DNA from 2 places in the Virgibacillus ainsalahensis genome. Region 1 is predicted to be linked to the other one. Evidence: riboswitches for the same ligand, from Rfam matches in the RefSeq annotation. Region 1 holds a riboswitch; the other holds the start of a gene.
What was found. A riboswitch is a leader RNA that binds a small molecule or an ion and turns the genes downstream of it on or off. The one in region 1 is predicted to bind FMN.
Positions count from the first base shown of each region.

Region 2: it holds a riboswitch for FMN, as region 1 does, so the genes downstream of both, ACZ427_RS05825 (ECF transporter S component) here and ribE (riboflavin synthase) in region 1, are expected to answer to the same signal.

Region 1 covers NZ_AP043943.1:2,754,745-2,764,595, reverse strand. The annotation lists gene ACZ427_RS13580 (DmpA family aminopeptidase) at 1-235, opposite strand, end outside; gene ACZ427_RS13575 (redoxin domain-containing protein) at 373-879, shown strand; FMN riboswitch at 1,018-1,164, shown strand; gene ribE (riboflavin synthase) at 1,396-2,046, shown strand; partial or broken gene ribB (3,4-dihydroxy-2-butanone-4-phosphate synthase) at 2,061-2,672, shown strand; gene ribH (6,7-dimethyl-8-ribityllumazine synthase) at 2,698-3,168, shown strand; gene ACZ427_RS13555 (hypothetical protein) at 3,292-3,462, shown strand; gene ACZ427_RS13550 (ABC-F family ATP-binding cassette domain-containing protein) at 3,488-5,371, shown strand; gene ACZ427_RS13545 (hypothetical protein) at 5,527-6,096, shown strand; gene ACZ427_RS13540 (C45 family autoproteolytic acyltransferase/hydolase) at 6,211-7,260, shown strand; gene ACZ427_RS13535 (hypothetical protein) at 7,375-8,046, shown strand; gene ACZ427_RS13530 (CoA-disulfide reductase) at 8,269-9,606, opposite strand; gene ACZ427_RS13525 (sodium-dependent transporter) at 9,650-9,851, opposite strand, start outside.
Region 2 covers NZ_AP043943.1:1,236,129-1,245,979, reverse strand. The annotation lists gene menB (1,4-dihydroxy-2-naphthoyl-CoA synthase) at 1-189, opposite strand, end outside; gene menH (2-succinyl-6-hydroxy-2,4-cyclohexadiene-1-carboxylate synthase) at 231-1,052, opposite strand; gene menD (2-succinyl-5-enolpyruvyl-6-hydroxy-3-cyclohexene-1-carboxylic-acid synthase) at 1,058-2,797, opposite strand; gene ACZ427_RS05840 (isochorismate synthase) at 2,800-4,185, opposite strand; gene ACZ427_RS05835 (1,4-dihydroxy-2-naphthoate polyprenyltransferase) at 4,357-5,292, shown strand; gene ACZ427_RS05830 (TraR/DksA C4-type zinc finger protein) at 5,341-5,697, shown strand; gene ACZ427_RS05825 (ECF transporter S component) at 6,510-7,094, opposite strand; FMN riboswitch at 7,260-7,405, opposite strand; gene ACZ427_RS05820 (S8 family serine peptidase) at 7,609-9,851, opposite strand, start outside.

The DNA of each region.
Region 1 (9,851 bases):
CAAGCAGTCCAAGCTCCTCCAGCTGAATAATACCAGTTGATTTACCAAATCCGTTAATTACCGCACTTGCTGCGCGTACTTTTTTCTTAAACAGATTTCCACCATGGGGAAGGATTGCCGTAACACCAGTGCATATGGAGTCTTCTCTATCAATCTTTTCATGTAAAGTGACATGTCCTACTCTTACACCTTTGATATCCGTAATGCAATTGAATTTTCCTTTTGGTAATGGCATAGAAGGATTCTCCTTTTTTAGCATTTAATTGAAGTATATGTATTATAGCAAATTCTTAGCAAAGTCACCGTATTTTTTGTATGTATCAATCAAAGTGCGGAAGAATAAATACGACTACGTTAGCGGAGGTATGGTTTATGAAAAAAATACGATTATGGTTTATTTTACTAGTTATGATTACAATTGCATTAGTAGCCGGATCTACAGTAGCAGCCGAGGAAACAGGTCTTGAAATTGGAAATACAGCACCTGATTTTGAATTGACAACAACAGATGGTGAGACGGTTAAATTATCCGATTTCCGTGGAGAACGGGTGATGCTGAATTTCTGGGCGACCTGGTGTCCGCCATGCAAAGAAGAATTGCCGGCAATGCAGGAATTCTATGAGGATAAAGATGTCGCCATACTTGCAATTAATTTAACCGATACGGAAATCAATCAAAAGGACATACCAAAAATGACCGATGAATTTGGGTTAACTTTTCCGATATTGTTGGATAATCAGGGGGAAGTATCAACCTTATATCGGATTAAACCAATCCCGACTTCCTACATGATTGATTCAGAGGGAGTTATTCAATATAAGGCTTTTGGTGCACTGGATTATGAGTTGATGGTCGAGGAGTTTGAAAAGATGGAATGATAAAGGCGGCAATTTTGACTGAACAAATGATGCTGGAGTGATTCTGCCGATGAAGAACAATAATTCTATATTTTAACCAGGCTATATCTTTGCATTTTCCCAGTATTAACTGTATACTATAAGAAATTAAATTACGAAATAGTCCTTCGGGGTCGGGTGAAATTCCCAATCGGCGGTGTTGAAGCAATGCTTCTTAGTCCGTGACCCGTGCGGTTTTCTAACCAAGCGGTGGATCTGGTGAAACTCCAGAGCCGACAGTTATAGTCTGGATGGGAGAAGGAATTTTTAGTGATGCACGGTTGCTAAAGTGATAGTAATTTCGTTGATTTTATACATTTTATATGTGTATAATCTTTCTTTTTGCTGTTTCTTTTGAATAAATAAAGTGTGCTGATAATTAAAATTCTAACCTAAGCCTCTGAAGCTATTTCAGGGGCTTTTTTCGTTTACATAAATCACTTATGCAGTAGGAAAGTAAATTACTTTTCCATCTGCCTTACAGAAAGGAAGAGCGCATTGTTTACAGGAATTATTGAAGATAAAGGGACTGTAAAAAATATCAAAAACGTATCGGAACAGGCGGTTCAATTGACCATTGAATCAGCAAAGATACTCGAAGACGTAAATATTGGCGACAGTATTTCGGTGAATGGGATTTGTCTCACTGTTACAGAGTATTCAGGTAACCATTTCCAGGTGGACGCTATGCCTGAAACCATTCAATCAACCTCATTACAGGCGTTAAAAACAGGGTCAAGTGTGAATCTGGAACGGGCGATGCATGCAAACGGACGATTCGGAGGTCACTTTGTTTCAGGACATGTGGATGGTACCGGTAAAATATACGGAAAACGAAAACAGGAAAATGCAATTTATTATGATATTCAGATTCCAGAGGAGCTGTCCGGTTTTTTATTGCATAAAGGCTCTATTACGGTTGATGGTGTTAGTTTAACATTATTTGCAGTAAACAAGGATTCCTTTACCATTTCACTCATTCCACATACTGTGTCGGAAACGATTCTTGGTGAAAAAGGGATAGGCGATCGTGTAAATATTGAATGCGATATGCTGGCAAAATATGTGCAAAATATGCTAAGCAAGCAATTTCCACAGCAGAAAAATGAAATAGATCAGGAATTTCTTGAAAATAATGGGTTTGCATAAAGGGAGTGTATAAAATGTTCCATTCAATTGAAGAGGCAATAGCTGAATTAGAACAGGGAAAGCCTATCATTGTTACAGATGATGAAAACAGGGAAAATGAAGGTGACCTCATTGCCTTGTCGGAAACAGTCACAGCTGATGTGATTAATTTTATGATTACACACGCAAGAGGTTTGGTATGTACGCCAATCAAAGCAGACTTGGCCGAAAAACTTGGCCTGTCGATGATGACAGATCAAAGTACAGATCCATTAGGAACAGCTTTTACAGTTTCAATCGATCATATAGATACAACGACTGGTATCAGCGCGAACGAACGGTCGAGGACGATACGAGCTTTAACGGACCCGGAGGTACTGGCGGCAGATTTTAAAAAACCCGGACATGTATTTCCCTTAATTGCCAAAGAAGGTGGTGTATTGACCCGCCCTGGCCATACGGAAGCTGCGGTCGATTTAGCATTATTAAGTAATGCCTTTCCTTCCGGAGTAATTTGTGAAATTATCAAAGATGATGGCACAATGGCCCGGATTCCGGATTTACTGGAAATGGCCGAACTGTTTGACTTGAAACTAATTACAATAGAGCAATTAATTGCTTATCGAAAAAAAATGGAGACTCGTATTCATAATTAATGAGGAGATGAAACAGATGGGAAAAAAATTTGAAGGAAATGTAGTTGGTACAGATTTAAAAATAGGTATCGTTGTAGGCAGATTTAATGAATTCATTACAGGTAAATTATTGGAAGGTGCCGTCGATACATTAAAAAGACATGGTGTTGTTGAGGGGAGCATCGATATTGCCTGGGTCCCCGGCGCTTTTGAAATTCCGTTAATCGCTCAAAAGATGGCAGAAAAACCGGAATATGATGCTGTAATCACACTGGGAACAGTAATCCGTGGATCCACACCGCATTTTGATTATGTTTGTAGTGAAGCTGCAAAGGGTGTTTCAGGCGCATCTTCTAAGTCAGGCAAACCGGTAATCTTTGGTGTTTTAACAACGGAAACGATTGAACAGGCCATCGAACGTGCAGGTACCAAGGCAGGAAATAAGGGTGCTGAAGCTGCTGTTTCTGCAGTCGAAATGGTGAACCTGATCAAATCAATAGAAGGATAAAGGTGTCGGGGAGGCAGTACATACTGCTTTTCCCGGCTTTTTAAATGGAAAAATACCGATGAGTAAGATAAACTGTATGGTGGGCTATTACGAATATCGGGGGAGATTATAATCAAACTTTTAGTGACACAATTTATTATCATAGCAGTAGTCTGGACAGGAATGGCCTTTTTCTTTTCTGATATGAATGATACGAGTAAATTAATCTTTTATCTCGTTACTTCCTGGTTGTTATTTTTAATTGTTATCATTGGGAAGGCATGGATAAAGAATAGAAGACATCAAACGAAATAGATAAAAGCGTGAGGAAGGATAGTATATGCTTACGATTGAAAATGTACATAAGTCATATGGTGAAAAATTGTTATTTAAAGATATCACTGTAACAATTGCTGAACAGGAACGCATCGGTCTCATCGGGGTGAACGGGACAGGTAAGTCAAGTTTTCTAAAAACAATTGCCGGAATCGAGACACCCGAGAAAGGGATAATCAAACATTCAATGGATTACCATATCGAATATTTGCCCCAGGACCCTGAATTGGACAATGATTTAACTGTTATTGAACAAATTTATTATGGTGAAGCAACGATTATGAAAGTCATGCGTGATTATGAACAGGCGGTCTTGCATCTTCAGCGAGACCCGGAAAGTAAGCAAGCACAATCCCGGCTACTAAAAATGCAGCAGAAAATGGATGATGAGGAAGCATGGGAAGCAAATGCTGCGGCAAAGAAGATTCTTACCAAATTGGGAATTACGGATTTTGATAAAAATGTCACCGAGCTTTCAGGGGGACAGCGAAAGCGAATCGCAATCGCAAAAGCACTTATCCAGCCTGCAGATCTGCTTATTTTGGATGAGCCTACAAACCATTTAGATAATGAAACAGTGGAATGGCTGGAGAAATATTTGCAAGCTTATAGAGGGTCCTTACTGCTTGTAACACATGACAGGTATTTTCTGAACCGTGTTACCAATCGAATCTACGAATTGGATAAAGGCAATCTGTATATTTACGAAGGCAATTATGAAGTGTTTCTGGAAAAGAAAGCTGAACGTGAAGCTCTAGAACGAAGCAATGAACAAAAACATCAAAACACATTACGACGGGAGCTGGCCTGGTTAAAACGCGGTGCAAAAGCCAGATCGACAAAGCAAAAAGCAAGGATTAACCGCGTATCGGAGATGAAAGAGCAGAAATTTGATACGACAAAGAAAAATGTTGAATTCCAGGCAGCCTCAACAAGGTTAGGAAAAAAAGTTATTGAAGTGAACAATATTGATAAAACCTTTGAAGATAAAAAGCTGTTGGAAGATTTCAGTCATCTTATCGTACCCGGGGACCGTATTGGGATTGTTGGCCCAAACGGTACTGGCAAAACAACACTGTTGAATATAATGGCGAAGCGGGTGAGCCCTGATCAAGGAGAAATCGAGACAGGAGAAACCGTTAAAATCGGTTATTATACCCAGGGTGATGAAGAACTTGATGGCAATATGCGTATGATAGATTATATAAAAGAAGTAGCTGAAGTCATCTATACGAAAGATGGTACAGAAATCACTGCAGAACAGATGCTGGAGAGATTCCTGTTTACCCGTCCTCAGCAATGGACCTATATACGCAGGCTTTCCGGCGGGGAAAAACGGCGTCTGTATTTGCTGAAGGTGTTGATGACAGAGCCGAATGTGCTGTTTCTCGATGAGCCTACAAATGACCTGGATACACAGACACTAAGTATTTTAGAGGAATATTTGGATCATTTCCCGGGTGTGGTGATTACCGTTTCCCATGATCGGTATTTCTTGGACAGAGTTGTAGATCAGCTGATTGTCTTTAAAGGACAGGGAAAAACACGACATTTCTTTGGAAATTATAGCGATTATCTTGAAGAAATTAGGGAGACAGAAGAAAACCAGCAGAAAAAGATGGTTAAACCAGCAGAAAAACCAAAAAAGCAAAAGAAAAAACTCTCCTACCATGAGCAGAAAGAATGGAACGTAATTGAAGAGGAAATTATGGAACTGGAAGCTCGGGTTGAAGAACTTCAGGGTGAAATTGCTGAAGCCGGAAGTGATTCTGAAAAGGTGCAAGAAATATTTACCGAGCAGCAGAAAGTAGAAGCGGAATTGGAAACAAAAATGGATCGTTGGGAAGAACTTTCTCTGCTGGTGGAAGAATTGGCAAATAAATCATAAAAGGTTCTGCTGTATGTTTAGGATGGTTTCTTCCATACAGTTTGAGAACGTATTTCGTTAACTGCCTAAGTTCTATGCCAAGTTTTTCATCCTGAATAGAATTACTCTTTTAGTCTAAAACTAAAAAGAAATGATTTATTTAGGTGGGCTGAGAGATGAATGAACATCAATTATATCAAGAAATCTTCAAAGTTAGGGAACAGCTTAGTAACTTATATTCTGAATACTGGAGTCTCTATTCAGGTATGGATACATGGTACTTTTGGGTCAATATTGCGAGCGTTTTGCTGCCACTGATTTTTCTGTACTTTGTAATAGATAGGAAAAGATTATTCGAAATTTCTTTTTTTGGTTTTACGATACACATTTTATGGATGAATGTGGATACTATATTAGCGGAGCAAAATTTTCTTATTCACCCACACACATTGACTCCCCTTACTACGAGTGGAATCACGGTAACTGCCGTTTTACTTCCAGTAACTTTCATGCTCTTGTATCAACACTGTACAAATAAAGGGAAAAATTTTTACTTTTATGCTGTAATTGCGTCGGTCATTTTTGCTTTTGGTTTAGGAGGTTTATCTAGTATTTTCGGTTTATTAGAATTCCATAAAGGAATGAACCTGACGTACTTATTATTCATTGATGTCGGGATTGCGTTTCTGTCCCTATGGTTTACAAAGCTTTTTCTTAAAATAAAAAATACAGATAGAAAAATATAAGCTCCAGTTGTGACTGGGGTTTTTCGGCATTTTGTTTATCAAGAAAAATTATTTTCTATTTCTATTCATATAAGATACACTATAGGCAGATAATAGAAAATGAGGGATGTACGGATGAAGCAGATATATAGTGATATTGTCCAATTTCGCGGCAGCCACTATGATTTTGGATACATGCAGGGGGAATTGCTTAAAGATTCTTTTACCGTAGAGAATCGGAAAAAACAGTGGAAAATAAGAAGGCCACGCTTTACCATAAGTGAAGCGGAAGCAAAACAGGCGTTTTTGTCATTTGCTCCTAAAATTTGGGAGGAACTTATCGGTTTTCGTGATGCTTTGGAATGGAAAATGGAAGATGTATTACTGGAATTCGGCGGGTATCGTCTTGAATATGTGAAAAGCGGTTGTTCCATTTTCACCGGATCTGATTATATGATTCGTAATTATGATTACAATCCCAAGACCTATGAAGGTCGTTATACGGTTTATCAGCCAACAGATAATGGCTATGCGGTGATTGGACCATCCCAGAAGATCACTGGACGTATGGATGGGATGAATGAAAAAGGGCTGGTAATGGGATACAATTTTATGCACCGCAAGAAGCCAGGTGATGGATTTATCTGTCATATGATTGGAAGAATCGTTCTGGAAACTTGCGCAAATGTAGATGAAGCGATCTCTCTTTTGAAAGAAATTCCGCATCGCCACTCTTTTAGCTACACCGTGCTGGATGAAAATGAGGAGACATTTGTGGTGGAAGCAACTCCAAGAGGGGTGGAAGTAAGACAATCTAATATCTGTACGAATCATTTTGAAATCCTGAAAGACGAAAACCGCCATCATCTGGATGATTCTTATCAACGGTTAAATGTGATGAAGCAGCAAGCTGGCACAATGGACGCCTATCAGGCATTCCGAATGCTAAATGATACGGATAGAGGAGTTTTTTCCGATAAATATAAACAATGGGCAGGGACGATTCATACATCTGCATATTTCCCAAAACAAAAAAAGGCAGGATTTGCTCTTGGCGGTGATCGTGAACCGCTTATGTTTGATTTTGAGAAATGGCTTCAAGGTGATAATATTACAGCAAAACGGATTTTAGGTGAGGTGAATACGGAGGTCCCTTTTGTCCATATGGAAAAAAATGTACGATAACTACCGGTGATTATGTTTAAATTTTGATAAACTTAGGGAACTTATATATGGGCTTTCTTTTTCACGAAATATAGTTATAATATAAAAAGCATAAGCATTTTAGGAGGTAACGAAATGAAGCTTTATCAAGTAAGAAAAGGACAATTTGTTTTTTACAGAAATGAACTGCATAAGGTTTATTCTGTTAAGCCTGTGTTTAAAAAATCTGTCCATCTGTACCGTTTGAAAGACATGCAGCAGGTTTTGACGAGTGCCAGTGAAATCGAATTGTACAGACCTCAGCATAATGATACTTTTATATTCTATGGGAAGCGATATACGATAGATAAAGATAGCAAGCCAGAACCTGGTGATTATATTCTAATTATCAAGCCTGCCCCTGATTTCCTGGATCACTATTCCCTAAACGAAATTGAAAAAGTGGAAAGTGTAGAGGGAGGAAATGTAACGACAACAAGGGATAATGGTGTAAAACATAGTGAGTATGTTGTAATGGTTCCCGGAAAGTCTGATGCCAGTCAGGAAATTGCCTATTTTGATAAAAATCTGGTACCGGAGTCCCAGCAAATTGAGGATGAGTCCATTTCCTATCTTTCTGAGAAAGATGATACATTAAAGCCGGTTGTCGGAGATATCTATATTGATGTTCAAAACAAAACAAAAGCAATGGTTGTTGCGATGACGGAAGATGAAGTTGTATTTGGCCATGGCGTACGTGTTCACGTTGCGGAACTGCTAAATGAGTCTAATTTTGAACTCGTCTACCGTTTTGAAGAAGATTTATAATAGAGGAACAAAGGGTCTGCCCCCACAATCAAGCAAGGGGGCAGACCCTTTTATTTAAAAGATAAGAAACCAGCATGGCGGCGAAGAGCATGCCGCCACTACTCTATAATGAAAACAGCTAATGTAATCAGAAGGCTGTTCTCTAAAAGATATGGGACTGCAATTACTTTTCCCATCAAAAAGACTTGCCAAAAGCCAATTTTTCTAAATTTCTTTTTAAAGTTAAAGCATACTGGAAGCTTTGTATCCAATAATGTTAATTGGATCTTTTGGACTTGAATATGGAGGTGCATAGCCTAATTCTACTTCTTCAAGCTCTGCGGTTGTCAATTTGGCTTTGATGGCAGTTGCGAGTACTCCAAGCCTTTTATCTACACCGTCAAATCCCACGACATTGGCTCCATAAAGAATGCCGGTTTTTTCATCAAATAAGATCCTTATCCACAGTTTACCTGAACCGGGATAATATTTTGCATGGGAATAGCTATGAAGCACAGCTTCTTTAAACCGGATTCCGGCTTCATTTAATGTGTTTTTGTTATGACCTGTTGCTCCAATTGTTAAATCAAACAGCTTCATAATTGACGTTCCGATAATACCCTTATATGGCACCATCTCGTTGTTCAGATGGCTTGCAATGACGAATGCTTGTCTATGGGCAGGTCCTGCAAGTGCTATATGTCTCGGTTTTCCTGTTATTAGATCCTTTGTTTCAACTGCATCTCCAAGCGCATAGATGTCAGGATCATTCGTTTGCATATATTCGTTCACAGCAATAGCTCCTGTTTTTCCAATCTTTAAGGAGGCTGATGAGGCAAGGTCAATATTCGGCCGGACTCCTGTCGCCATAATGGTCATGTCTGCCTGAATACTGTTGCCGCTAGCAAACTGGACAGTTTTTCCCTGATCAGAATATCCGGATAGCCCATCTTCTAAAAGAAGCTGAACACCTTTTTCCTTAAGATGATCACCAATGACCTCAGCCATATCTTCAGAAACGACTTTCATTACTTGTTCTGATCTGTCGATAATAGTACAGTCAATCCCCAATGCATGCAGGTTTTCCACCATTTCCAGCCCAATAAAGCCACCTCCGATAATTGCCGCTGTTTTTGGTTTACTTTCCTTAATGTACCGGTAGATTTTATCCATATCTGGAATGGTATGCAGTGTGAAAATACATGCTTTGTCTTTACCTTCAACTTCCGGCACGACAGCTGAGGCACCTGGTGACAGGATTAATTTATCATAGGATTGATTGTGATTTCCTGTCTGGTCTTTATACGTAATCTGCTTTGTTGTCCGATCAATGGAAACCACCTCAGCATTTGTTCGAATGTGGACATTGTACTTCTCTCTGAATTTATCGGTGGAGACTAAAATGTTGTCCCTTTCCTCGACGATTCCACCGATATAATAAGGCATCCCGCAATTGGAAAAAGATATATGCTCACCCTTATCAAAAATAGTAATTTCCGATTTCTTATCATTCCTGCGTATTTGCGCGGCAACGGTCGCTCCACCGCCAACGCCGCCAACGATCAGGATTTTCTGTGCCATATCAAATCGCTCCTTTGCTGAATGAGATAATCATTATTTTATCCTAAATGATCCCTAATGAACCTAAAAATACAATAACTATTGTAACCGGTACAATCCAGCGGATAAGCTGAATCCATACTTGATAGATGCCGGGAGATATATTTGTACTATAAGAAAATTCTTGTTCCACAAGGGCCTGATCCATTTTAAAACCAATAAACAGTGCAATAAATAAACACCCGGCAGGAAGCATAATGTTACTG
Region 2 (9,851 bases), 1.5 Mb from region 1:
CGCTAAAATAATAACACCGATGGATGAATCATCACGAGCATCCGCAAACGCATCAATCATTTCATTTACGGTAAGCGGTGTAAAAGCATTGCGTTTTTCTGGGCGATTAATCGTTACTTTTGCAATACCATCATATTTCTCATAAATAATCTCATTATAATCTCTTGCTTTTTCCCATTCTACTGTCATACGAAAACCTCCTTGTGGTATGTTTTGCCACTATGTAATATTCATAAAGCAGCCTTGGAGTATTCACTGGATAAAATAAACTCCATTACTAGTTTACCAAAAACTTCTGTTTTTTCCACATGAATTGCATGCCCAACATTTTCGACTATTTCAAAACGGGCATTTTTTAAGTCTTTCTCCATGTTTTTGTTGATATTGGTAAATTTATGGTCATGTTCACCCACTAGCAGCAGAACAGGATTTGAAATGGATTCAAGCTGGTGCCACCAGCAAGGCTGCACTCCTGTTCCCATATTACGCAATGATTGGGCTAGACCCTCTTTTGTTTGTGCGAGTCGTTGATGCCGAATGTTTCTTTGAATACGACGGGGGAGTTTTTTTTGTGTATCAAAAAGTGGAAGTTTTTCCCAAAAATTAACAAACTCCTCAAGATCCTCGTTTTCTATTCGTTTGGCAATTTGTTCATCTTTCTCTATTCGCTCTTGGCGCTCTTTCTTTGTTGCCAGCCCTGGTGATGCACTTTCAAGTATTAATGATTGAATAGCTTCCGGGTACAGCATCGCAAAAGATAAGGCTGTTCTGCCACCCAAAGAATACCCGAGCAGATGAAATTTTTCCAACTGAATATAGTGAACCAATTCCTTTAGATCATGACAACATGCTTCCATTGATTTGGGGGTTGGTGTTTTTGTTTTCCCATGTCCAGGAAGATCAATCGAAATAATTTTAAAGTTATTTTGTAACATGGAAATAAAATCGGTCCATGTGGAAGAGCTGCCAGTAAAACCATGAAGCAATACGACTGGTCTCCCTTCACCATGAATTTCATACCAGTAGGATGCATCATTGATTGAAAAATACAATCCATTCACTCCTTTCTCGCCAGGAGTTCCTGCTCAATGGCTTTCCATTTATTACGATGCCACTGAACATTTGCAGTTCTGTCCGTTTGCACTTCAATGACGGTTAAACCTTGTTGCTTATAACTTCTTGCAAGTGCCTCCTTCAGTTCAGGCTCCTGTGTAACGACCACATGATGTCCCCCATACATTTGAGTAGACTGCTCGAAATCTATATCTGCCGGCGTGCCGAATAATGCTTCAAAATGTTTTTCGTTATTTAAATGAGGAAGGAAAGAAAAAATACCTCCTCCATTATTGTTAATCAGTAAAATGGTAATATTAAGGCGATAATGCTTTGCAGCCAATAATCCGTTCATATCATGGAAAAAGGACAAATCTCCTAAAAGCAAGGTTACCGGTTTACCGGCAGCCGCTGCACCAAGCCCACTGGAAATCATCCCATCAATCCCATTTGCGCCGCGGTTGGCAAGAACCGAAATATGTTTCTCTGTTGTCATGAAGAAAGTGTCCACATCTCTCACAGCCATACTATTGCCTACATATAAACTGCTATAATCAGGGATAACTTCCAGCATCCCCCTCACAGCCTCACCCTCTGTTATTGCCGTTTCCATTCCAGTCAGTAAATGCCTTTTGGCAATTTCATTCATTTCCAGCCATTCTTCGAACCACTCTGAATCAAAGTTCATATCAGTTTTCATCATGTCTTCACAAAACAATACCGGGTCCGTAAAGATAAATTCAGTACTGTTTCCTGTTGGTTCACGATACCCTGTATGTTTTTCCAATATAAACTGTGTTGCTTCTGGATGTTCTTTTACATAAAAAAGATATGGTTTGGAAACCGGCATGGCACCAAAGCGAATGATAAAGTCCGGCTTCAGCTGTTTACGAACCGATTCATTTCTTAAAAATGCGTCATACGTTTCGATGATCCTATCTTTTGGATGATCTCCTGCCCGTACTTGGGAAAGCGGATCGGCAAGTATTGGTAGGCCCCATTTATCGGCAAGTTTCGTGATTGCTTCAGCAAAATTCATGTCCACCTGGGGTCCGCAGACAATAACACCTTTTTTCTTACCTTGGAGTTTATCAACAAGCTGCTGTATCTGTTGCTGTGATAACCTTTTATCTCCACCGATAACTGGGCTGAAAGATTGTTCACGTTCAGATGGGGATTTCCATATATTTTCCAGTGAAAAATCAGGATTCAATGGTTCCCGGAATGGAAAATTTAAATGAACTGGCCCCGGGTTTCCCTCATTAGCCATGTAAACAGCACGTGCAGCCTTACTTCTCACATAATTTAACATGGCTGACGAAGCTTCAGGCAAGGCCATTTCCTGAAACCACTTCACATAGTCTCCGTATAATTTAATTTGTTCAATTGCCTGCGGCGCCCCGACGTCCCGTAATTCATGAGGGCGATCTGCGGTTAGTATTACCAGAGGTACTCTGCTGTAATGTGCTTCTACAATGGCGGGAAAGTAGTTAGCTGCAGCGGTTCCTGATGTGCAAACAAGCGCGACAGACCGTTTTGTTTCTTTCGCCATTCCCAGCGCAAAAAAAGCGGCGGAACGCTCATCCAGAACGATCCACTCGTTTATTCCCTTATGTTCTGTCATCATCAAGGATAGTGGTGTAGATCTTGATCCTGGGGAAATGACGACATCTGTTATCCCATTGATCACAAGTTCATCTGTAAAATTAGCTGTATAACGTGTCAAAATCTCTGTATGATTCATGATTACTCTCCTAATACTGATAGCATTGGTAAAAACTTAACATTTGTTTCTTCATATTCTGCTTCCGGATCAGAATCTGCAACGACTCCACAACCTGCAAATAAAGACGCCTCATCTCCCTGTATGAGACCTGAGCGGATGGCCACAACAAATTCACTATTTTTACCACTGTCCAGCCAGCCGATTGGTGCTCCATACCAACCACGATCCAATAATTCATTATCACGGATAAAAGATAGAGATTCTTCTCGTGGCGTCCCACCAAGCGCTGGTGTCGGATGTAATTGTTTAATCACATCAAAAATACTGTAGCCCTTTTTCAAACTTGCAGTTACTGGTGTATATAAATGCTGTAAGTTTTTAAGTGGATAGACGACAGGTTCATCCGGTATATCAATACCCGAGCAATAATCTTTAATCTTATTTCTTATCATTTTAACGACAAAGTCATGCTCTTCGCGATTTTTTTCATCATGTAGCAGCTCATAACTGATTTTTATATCCTCTTCTTTCGTTTTCCCTCTCGGAGCTGTTCCAGCCAAACAAGTTGACAGTAAACGTTCATTGTCAATTTTCACCAGTCTTTCAGGGGTAGCGCCAATAAAACAGTCTTCCCCTTTTTCAAATGCAAAAATATAACTATTCGGTTGCATGTCTAACAATTTTTCCAATATCAAGCCAATGTCAGCCCGTTTATTGAACTTTAAGCGCAATTCCCTTGCAAGCACAATTTTTTCTGCTTTATTTTGACTAATCTCTTTCGTTGCCTGCCGCACTGTCTCTTTCCATGTTTCTGGCGAAATTTCCACTTTATTCTTAAGAACCAAGTCATCATCAGCTTTCCTTGTATAGGTGAAAAGTTTTTTTTCTGCTTCCATTATTTCTTTTGCCAGCTGAATGGGATGATCTTCTTTTTGCACATAGATATTTACCGTGAAGTAGCAGTCGTTATGATGTTTCGTTAAAATGAATTCCGGTATGGTAAAATGACTGGCCTTAAAATTATTCCATAATTTGGTTTTCTCTTTTTTAGGGTCAAACTCCATTCCCCCAATGGCAACAATTCCCGTACCAGCTTTTTTATACGGATTATGAATGATTGCTTCATTCACAAGATTATTCCATTGATCTTCTGTTATTTCAAACCGGTTCTCTTCTGCAATAATTTCAAATGCATTACCAATTCCAACGATACTAAACGTGTCATCCGTGCTTGCCCAAAAGGTACGGTCTTTCTCTGTAGTTTTTGCTGCTTCAAAAAATTGAAGCGGATCTGCATCGTCTATTTTTTTTGTTAAGCTGACAAGCTGAAAATCCTGATTTGATTTCAGCTTGAGAATCGCTTTATTTAATAATTCTTCTATTGATTTTTCTTTTGTTTCAATCATTGGTATAAACCTCCGTTAAAATACCGTAAGAGACTATCATATTTATTTTATTCTCTTTTTCATCGTTTCTCAAGGAAAGGGGCTATTTTTAATAATTTAGATAAATTGACACCACATCCCAATTTACTTACTATTAATATGATATAGATAGATTTCAGGGGGAGTAGTATAATGCAGTCTTCAAATAAAGTAAATGTGAAACAGGCTTTAAATGAGAGAGATGGTTTTCAGATTTGGTGGCGCCTATTGCGTCCACATACATTAACAGCTTCTTTTATACCTGTTTTTGTCGGCTCCATGCTGGCACTTACAGAAGGTTCTTTCCATATATCATTATTTCTTTCCATGCTAATCGCCTCCATGCTAATCCAATCTGCGACAAACATGTTCAATGAGTATTACGATCATGCTCGTGGACTCGATACAGAAGATTCTGTTGGTATCGGAGGAACGATTGTACGGGATGGTATCCCGCCAAAAACAGTCTTAAGTTTAGCACTCGGTTTCTTTGGTATTGCCATATTGCTTGGTGTATATATTTGTATTCAGTCCAGCTGGTGGATTGCCGTAATTGGTTTAATATGTATGCTTTTCGGCTATTTATATACAGGAGGGCCATATCCAATTGCATATACCCCATTAGGTGAACTGTTTTCCGGTTTTTTCATGGGAACTGTCATTATTGGAATCAGTTATTTCAACCAAACAGGAGCATTAACGGCAGTGAGTTTATGGGCTTCAGTCCCTGTGGCAATATTGATAGGATGTATCATGCTCTCCAATAATATCAGAGATTTAATTGGTGATAAAAAAAGTGGCAGGAAGACGATTGCAATTCTTTTAGGACACAAAAAAGCAGTAAACTTCCTTGCAGTTTTATTTTTCATCGTCTATCTGCTAACTGTCATTTACATTATAACGGGAATCCTGCCGCTATGGTCGATTATTACATTGCTTAGTATCGTAAAAGCCGTCGATGTCATTAAAGGTTTCCACGGAAAGACAGAACCAATTGAAATGATGCCAGCAATGGTCGCTACCGGAAAAACGAACACTATATATGGACTTTTATTAGGATTGTCTCTATTAATCAGTACGTTCATCTAGTCTGCTTTTCTGATTTACAGTCAGAAACAAAGATGAAAGGAGATAGTTATGCGTAACCATCTTAACAAAAAACAATTAGATTATTTTAAAGAGCAACTGTTAAAATTAAAAAAAGAAAATGAAGAAAAAATAGAATCAAATTATGGCGACAGTCCAAATGATGTGACTGGTGAGCTGGCAGATTATGATAACCACCAGGCAGACATGGGGACAGAGCAATTCGAACAGCAAAGGGATGCTGGGTTGAACCTTGTCCGTGAAGACCGTCTGCGTGAAATTGATGATGCATTGGTGCGTATGGAAGAAGGCACCTATGGTTTGAGTGAAAAATCGGGAAAGCAGATACCTGTTGAACGATTAGAAGTAATGCCAACCGCACGAAATTTGGTTGAAGAAGAAGAGTGATTTTTTAAGGACTGTGCTCCGCTGCGCGAATTAAGTTAGAGTGTTGGGGGTCAGTCCTTTTTTATTGTTTCTTTTAATAAGGCTGTTTTCAATTAGTATGGGGCTGCGATTACCCGCCCCACCGAAATGATTTGGAATTGCGATTACTCATCCCATCAAAAAGACTTGGGACTGTGATTACTCGTCCCATCGAAAGATATGTTGCTTTTGACACAATAGATATAAAAGACGAAGTAACTTTATCATGGTTTTGCTATCTTCCATTTCTATGAACCCGAGTGCTATCACAATCGCTTCGGCAGAATACTTCGCTTTCCGCGGGCACGGCTTCAGCCTCCTCGCGGAAGATCGCCGCTGCGGGGTCTTCAGACTCGTGCTGTTCCCGCTGGAGTCTACGTATTCTGCCTACGCTAAGAGTGGTGTTCTGATTATAGAAAGGATAAAGCTCATGGAATCTATGTTTCATGGAGGCTTTCTCACTCAAATAGAAAGCTATTCTAAGCTGCTTAAAAAAATGCGAGACTCCTACGGGAAAAGGAACAGTCTGAAGACCCCTAAGGCGAGGTCTTTGCGAGTGAGGAGGCTGAAGCGTTCCCCGTGGAAAGCGAGTGTTTTTTAAGCAGCGCTGGAGTAGCACTCATTTTGTAAAGGATGAGAGGAAGTCACTGCTAGGTTACGTCGTCTTTTATATCAACTGTGACGTTAAAGGGTAACAAAATTTACGAGAAGAGCTTTTTATGAGGGTTTCAATTATTTTATATTTATTGAAGCAGCAAAAAAAGCTAACCCGCTTTCGGATTAGCTTTTTTAATCTATATATGATTAGCTTGTTTCTGTTCAATCCATGTTCGCATTTTTACAAATAAAGGAACAAATAGTAAACCAACTACAATACCTTTGATAATATTAAAAGGTAGCACACCCGCAACGACGGACACCCACTTCACCTGTTCTGTCATCTCCCAGCCCATGAACCAGGAATATGCCGGTAAAATAAGAAAATAATTTAATACACTCATTCCAAGCGCCATGATGATCGTTCCTGTCACTAAGCCGGATACGATGCTTTTAACACCTTTAAATTTATGATAAAGCATTGATACAGGGACGACAAACATCAAACCTGCCAGAAAGTTTGCAGCAACCCCGATAGGATCACCCGCTCCTGAAACGATTAAATAGAGTATATTTTTCACGGCTACTACAATTACTCCTGCCATTGGTGAAAAAATGAGTGAAGCAATTAATGCTGGTACTTCACTGAAATCAATTTTTAAATAGGCAGGTAAAAGTGGTAACGGAAAATTCAAGAAAAATAGTACGAGTGAAACAGTACCAAGTAGTGCCAGAATAATAAGTTTTAATAGATTTGATGATTGCTTGCTGGTAGATTGCATCATCTTTCTCCTCCTCCATCTTTAACCGATTCCTATCTCGTTTCGATGAAGGATAAAGCCTTTTCCAATAATAAAAATACATAAAAACCCTAAAGCCTAATGGGGCTTTAGGGTGGTAGATTTCTCACAGGAAAATATAAGCGCGAAACACACTTAAATTTGGCTCAACATCTTCTCCCATCCAGACTATACTGTCGGTCCCGGATTTACACCAGGTCAACCACTCCGCCTTTTGCTTTGTGGGTCACGGACTTAAAGCAAATTTGCTTCTTACCGTCGGTCGGGAATTTCACCCTGCCCCGAAGATTGGAATCGATAATTTAATTTGTATTCAGTATACAATACTTTATCTGTTTTGAAAAGACTTTTACAATTTTTTTAAAATTATCTTCCAGTGAGAATTGAAAACTTAACTAAACACTCAAGCTTTTATGGCTATAAAGCCCTAATTGTACTTATGCAGTAAGAAAGGTTCAGAAGCGATTGTTGTTCTGAACCTTTCCCAGATATACCATCAATCAGCGTTGATAAATAATTTACCTTCTGCCTGTTTGCGTGTTTCATTGCCATAGTCATCTACTGTTTTGACCTCAATAACTGCTCCTTCGGCATTTACGCTGTTTGTAGCTGTCCAATATCCTACATAGCTTCCATCATCTGTCTCCCTCATTGGAAGTTCCGTTGCATTTTCTGTCGTATTTGTTAGTGGCATATGAATCATAAATGTAGCATCTAATCCAGGTTCACTTTCAAATTCGATTTTCACACTTTCACCCGCATTGATAGATACATCTTCTGTAGGTGTAAGGTTTTCAATTTCAGCTGCAGCATATTTCACATCAATTGTAATGGACTCCGATGTACTGTTTCCAGCCAGATCCTGTGTAACAACTTCAATCTCATTTTCTCCATTGTCAAGCAGGATTCGTTTGGAATAGGTTCCATCCGTAACATCTGCCTCCTGTCCATTTACTTCTACAACATCAAGATTGGCATCTGATACTGTACCTTCAACCGTTACTGTTTCGCTATTTAATTTATCCCCGTCTTCTGGACTTTCAATTGTTAATTCTGGTGCCTGTGTATCCAGCGTTACCAGAACTGGTTCTGATTCACCTGTAGGCGTGTCATCAAGTAATGACACTACCGTTAATTCATTGTCACCTTCTGTTAACTCTGCCGGGATAGCGAACTGGCCATCTTCACCAACTTCGGCTCTGCCAACTTCTTCCCCATTGTTTAATAATTGGACAGTTGTTGTTGGAGAGGCCTCCCCTTCTACCGTAATTTCCTGTTCACTGGTAATTTGATCTTCAGCCGGGGAAGTAATCACTGGTTCTTCCACTTCATAGCTTACACGAGCACGAATCATATAGTTCCCTTCAACTGCTGGAGAGGGTGACCAGGCTCCACCAACGTATTGATAGCTGCGCTCCGCGTTTGGCCCGTTTTCATCTGTTGCTAAACCAGGTACATTTGGGTTTGCTCCTGTTTGAATATAGACCATGTAGAAATCATCATTGACAGTAATTGCGTGCTCTGACAAATCAACTACCGTCCATTCCTCTAGACTTCTTGTTGCTTCCGCATCAATCGGCCCCGCAATTCTTTCACCAGGTGTTCCATCAGGTCCAGATGCATCCCATACTTCAACTGCAAACTCTGTACCCCCAGGAGTTGGCCAATCTGTTCCATGGAATTGGAACACACCATCCGTTACAACGGCTGATTCTTCTTCCTCGGGTAAAGACATTTTTACTGCCCATCCATTTCCCGCATCATAGAATGCACGCGCGTTTTCAGCAGTACCGTCATCATAGCCGATTTCTCCGCCCGGAACAGCATGAAATGGTTCGAGTGCAACATCTACAACTACATCTTCTTCCAGGTTAGCTTCTACTTCTTTGCTATGATAACCTGTTGCCAATACATTTATTGTGTAATCGCCTTCATAAGCGGTCAGAGAATAGGTTCCGTCAGCGTCTGTTACTACTGGCTCAACATTTGCATCTTCTACAAGCAGAACCGTTGCACCTTCTATTGGTTCACCCGTAGACTCATCTGTAATTGTTCCATTTACTGTATATTGATCAATTTCTTCTAATACGAAATCAGCTTCTGTATTGCCATCTGCTTCAATTGTTACGGATTGTTCATCTGAATGAAACCCGTAAGCTTCTGCAGTAACGGTAAAGTCACCTGCAGCATGAAGCAAGGAGTAACTTCCGTCAGCAGGATCTGTGTTAACGGATCGTCCACTTTCAAGTACACTAACTTGCGCTCCCAATGGCAGTAATGTTGGATTGATTACTTCTTCTTCGATCGGTTCTTTTTCTTTTATTGGTAATACTGGTTTAATCTTCGCAGGATCTACTTTTTCTTTTAAAGATGCCTTTTCCCCGTCGTCTTTATTCAATCCTGGTGCTTTTCCATTATTTCCATTTGTTAACCCTTTTGCCTTACCATTGCCCTTGGCTATCCCCAGTGCATTTCCTTTTCCAGGCACAACACCAAGTGATGCACTAGGACTTTCTGATGTGTCGGATAATGTAACATCATCAATATACCAGCCATCTCTTACTACACTTCCATCTGTTTCTAAGTTAAATCCGATGTACACACGTTGGCCACTGTATTCGGAAAGATCGATTTCAGTGCTTTCCCAGCCATCAGATTCACCTGTCAACCGCAAGATTTGCGTCCACTCTTCCTGGTCGGTAGAAATAAACACATGACCATAATCCCAGTTGTTTTCAA